2 regions of the Streptomyces tyrfis genome follow, and region 2 is predicted to be linked to the other one. Evidence: predicted binding sites of a transcription regulator. Region 2 holds the regulator's gene; the other holds the start of a gene.

Region 1 (2,197 bases), on a different contig from region 2:
CCTCAACAACCACACCCTCAACCACCGCTATCTGCCCGGGCTCTCCCACGAGGAGCAGAAGCGCGAGATCTGTGGGCAGCAGGACGTCATCCAGAAGCAGTTCGGGAAGCGGCCGGTCCTCTTCCGCCCGCCGTACGGGAACTACAACCGGGACACCCTCCGCATCGCGAAGTCCTGTGGCGTCAAGGCCGTGCCGCTCTGGAACGCGGAGGCCTTCCCGGACCACATGGAGTGGCGCGAGGGGGACGGGAAGCTGCGCCCCGGCGACATCATCCTCACGCACTTCCGGGGGCGCGGTGAGTGGGGCGCCGACATGACCGACCTGGTCCGCGCCGTCATGAAGACGATCACCGACCAGGGGTTCGCCGTGGCCCGGCTGGAGGACTACGTATGAGACGAGCGGGGCGAGCGGGGCGGGCGGGACGGGCGCGCCGGCTGATCGCCGGGGCGCTGGCGGCCGGGGCGCTGCTGACCGCGACGGCCGGGTGCGCCCAGTCGGTCGACCCGATCGAACGGCTGGGCCGCAAGGCCGCCCGGAACATGACCCACCCCCGGCCGAAACCCGCCGCGGGCCCCCGCGCGCACCCGGGGGACCGCCCGCCCCCCGGCCCCGGCGCGGACCCCGGCGCACCGGCCGCCTGCCCTCGGCCGCCCGAGCCCCGGCACTCGCCGCCGTCGCCGCCGCCGAGGCACGGGTGGCCGGAACGCCCGGGGCCGTACGTGGGGACGGGCGCCGGCACCGGGTGCGCGCGGCGGTAGTCCTCCCGCCCGGCCGGCACGGTCGCCGCGCACGGCGGCGGCGCGGCCGGGATCGTGCGGAACGGGACGCTCCGTCCCCGCCCCGGCCCGGCGGCGGCCGGATCGCCGCGGGCGGGCGCGCGGCGGGCGGCGGGCGGGCGCCGCGCGGGGGGATCCGGGACGCCACGACTGGCTGAATTGGCACTCCGCTTGACCGAGTGCTAATCGCGGTCATAGTCTCGGTGCTGGCACTCACCACTGGAGAGTGCCAGCAGTACTGTGCGACGGGCAGGTCCGGCACCCGCGACGACGGATTTACCTGGTCGCCACACCACAGACTCTTAACCCCGTGAGATCTCCGAAGGGGGAGACCGGATCGTGTCGACCGCCAGCACCAAGGTTGCGATCAAGCCGCTCGAAGACCGCATTGTGGTCCAGCCGCTCGACGCCGAGCAGACCACGGCCTCCGGCCTGGTCATCCCGGACACCGCCAAGGAGAAGCCCCAGGAGGGCGTCGTCCTGGCCGTGGGCCCGGGCCGCTTCGAGAACGGCGAGCGCCTGCCGCTCGACGTCAAGACCGGCGACATCGTGCTGTACAGCAAGTACGGCGGCACCGAGGTGAAGTACAACAGCGAGGAGTACCTCGTTCTCTCGGCTCGCGACGTTCTCGCGATCATCGAGAAGTAATTCACCCACGTCTGCTTCCGTTCCGCGCCCCCGGGCCCCGTGCGTCCTGATCAGCCGGGCGGCCGGGGGCGCGGTTCGTTCGAGAGGAAAGCTCAGCTCCCATGGCGAAGATCCTGAAGTTCGACGAGGACGCCCGTCGCGCCCTTGAGCGCGGCGTCAACAAGCTTGCCGACACGGTCAAGGTGACGATCGGCCCCAAGGGCCGCAACGTCGTCATCGACAAGAAGTTCGGCGCCCCCACCATCACCAACGACGGTGTCACCATCGCGCGCGAGGTCGAGATCGAGGACCCGTACGAGAACCTCGGCGCCCAGCTGGTGAAGGAAGTCGCGACCAAGACCAACGACATCGCGGGCGACGGCACCACCACCGCCACCGTGCTGGCCCAGGCGCTGGTCCGCGAGGGTCTGCGCAACGTCGCCGCGGGCGCCTCCCCGGCCGCCCTGAAGAAGGGCATCGACGCCGCGGTCAAGGCCGTGTCCGAGGACCTCCTCGCGACCGCCCGACCGATCGACGACAAGTCCGACATCGCCGCCGTGGCCGCGCTCTCCGCGCAGGACCCGCAGGTCGGCGAGCTCATCGCGGACGCGATGGACAAGGTCGGCAAGGACGGCGTCATCACCGTCGAGGAGTCCAACACCTTCGGTCTGGACCTCGACTTCACCGAGGGCATGGCCTTCGACAAGGGCTACCTGTCCCCGTACATGGTGACCGACCAGGAGCGCATGGAGGCCGTCCTCGACGACCCGTACATCCTGGTCCACCAGGGCAA
Region 2 (2,197 bases):
ACCCGGGAAGGCGGCGCCGGCCCAGACCGTGACCGAGTCGCTCCCAGCCGAACTCTTCCCAACAGGCGTCCATGCCGCAACGCTATCGGCAGCGGCCGTGCGGTCCCGCGACCGCGGCCGGTCGCCCTTGCTAGGTCCCCGGTCGGCCGCCGTACACTGACCGGGGGATTGCTGGCACTCGCGCCGACAGAGTGCCAGGCGGTTCCCGGGGAAGGAACCGGGCACGGCCGGGAACGCCGTCGAAACCACCTACTGGAGGTGCGCGCGATGCTCAGCGAACGCAGACTCGAAGTGCTGCGCGCCATCGTCCAGGACTACGTGGGCACCGAGGAGCCCGTCGGGTCCAAGGCGCTCACCGAGCGGCACAAGCTGGGGGTCTCCCCGGCCACCGTGCGCAACGACATGGCGGTGCTGGAGGACGAGGGCTTCATCGCCCAGCCCCATACCAGCGCCGGACGCATCCCGACGGACAAGGGCTACCGGCTCTTCGTGGACCGGCTCGCGGGCGTCAAGCCGCTCTCGTCGCCGGAGCGCCGCGCCATCCATCACTTCCTGGACGGCGCGGTCGACCTCGACGACGTGGTCAGCCGCACCGTGCGGCTGCTCGCGCAGCTGACCCGGCAGGTCGCCATCGTGCAGTACCCCTCGCTGACCCGTTCGACGGTGCGGCACGTGGAACTGCTGTCGCTGGCGCCCGCCCGGCTGATGCTCGTGCTGATCACGGACACCGGCCGGGTCGAACAGCGCATGATCGACTGCCCCGCCCCGCTGGGCGAGACGGTCCTCGCCGACCTGCGGGCCCGTCTCAACAGCCGGGTCGTCGGACGGCGCTTCTCGGACGTCCCGCACCTGGTGCAGGACCTGCCGGAATCCTTCGAGAGCGAGGACCGGGGGACCGTGTCCACCGTGCTCTCCACCCTGCTCGAAACCCTGGTCGAGGACACGGAGGAGCGCCTGATGATCGGCGGCACCTCCAACCTCACCCGCTTCGGGCACGACTTCCCCGTGATGATCCGGCCGGTGCTGGAGGCGCTGGAGGAACAGGTCGTGCTGCTGAAGCTGCTCGGCGAGGCCACGGACTCGGGCATGACCGTACGCATCGGGCACGAGAACGCCCACGAAGGGCTCAACTCCACGTCCGTCGTCACAGTCGGCTACGGTTCTGGCGGCGAGGCGGTCGCCAAACTCGGCGTGGTCGGACCGACCCGCATGGACTACCCCGGAACGATGGGAGCGGTACGCGCAGTGGCACGTTACGTCGGACAGATCCTGGCGGAGTCGTAAGTGGCCACCGACTACTACGCCGTACTCGGCGTACGCCGCGACGCGTCCCAGGACGAGATCAAGAAGGCATTCCGGAGGCTCGCCCGCGAGCTGCACCCGGATGTGAATCCCGATCCGAAGACCCAGGAGCGGTTCAAGGAGATCAACGCCGCCTACGAGGTGCTGTCGGACCCGCAGAAGAAGCAGGTCTACGACCTCGGCGGCGACCCGCTCTCCGCCTCCGGCGGCGGTGGCGGCGCGGGCGGCTTCGGACAGGGCGGCTTCGGCAACTTCTCCGACATCATGGACGCGTTCTTCGGAACCTCGTCGCAGCGCGGGCCCCGCTCGCGCACCCGGCGCGGCCAGGACGCCATGATCCGGCTGGAGGTCGACCTCGCGGAGGCCGCGTTCGGCACCACCAAGGACATCCAGGTCGACACGGCCGTCGTCTGCACCACGTGCAGCGGGGAGGGCGCCGCCCCCGGCACCTCCGCCCAGACCTGTGACATGTGCCGCGGCCGCGGCGAGGTCTCCCAGGTCACCCGGTCCTTCCTGGGCCAGGTCATGACCTCGCGGCCCTGCCCGCAGTGCCAGGGCTTCGGCACGGTCGTGCCGACCCCCTGCCCGGAGTGCGCCGGGGACGGCCGCATCCGGTCGCGCCGCACGCTCACCGTGAAGATCCCCGCCGGCGTCGACAACGGCACCCGCATCCAGCTCGCGGGCGAGGGCGAGGTCGGCCCCGGCGGCGGCCCGGCCGGCGACCTGTACGTGGAGATCCACGAGCTGGCGCACCCGGTGTTCCAGCGCCGCGGCGACGACCTGCACTGCACCGTCACCATCCCCATGACGGCGGGCGCGCTCGGCACCAAGGTGCCGCTGGAGACGCTCGACGGCCTGGAGGAGGTCGACATCCGGCCCGGCACCCAGTCCGGCC

Evidence for each region. Region 2 encodes HrcA, which represses chaperone genes, less so after heat shock. Its sites were predicted from a motif close to TTNGCACTCNGNNNNNCNGAGTGCNAA; they were not measured.
Region 1: the regulator HrcA is predicted to act here: its motif matches at 937-963, upstream of groES (co-chaperone GroES).

What each region holds. Positions count from the first base shown of each region.
Region 1 covers NZ_JBAGJZ010000008.1:22,543-24,739, reverse strand. The annotation lists gene WA762_RS08220 (polysaccharide deacetylase family protein) at 1-394, shown strand, start outside; gene groES (co-chaperone GroES) at 1,117-1,425, shown strand; gene groL (chaperonin GroEL) at 1,527-2,197, shown strand, end outside.
Region 2 covers NZ_JBAGJZ010000022.1:52,740-54,936, forward strand. The annotation lists gene WA762_RS18505 (MBL fold metallo-hydrolase) at 1-73, opposite strand, end outside; gene hrcA (heat-inducible transcriptional repressor HrcA) at 268-1,284, shown strand; gene dnaJ (molecular chaperone DnaJ) at 1,285-2,197, shown strand, end outside.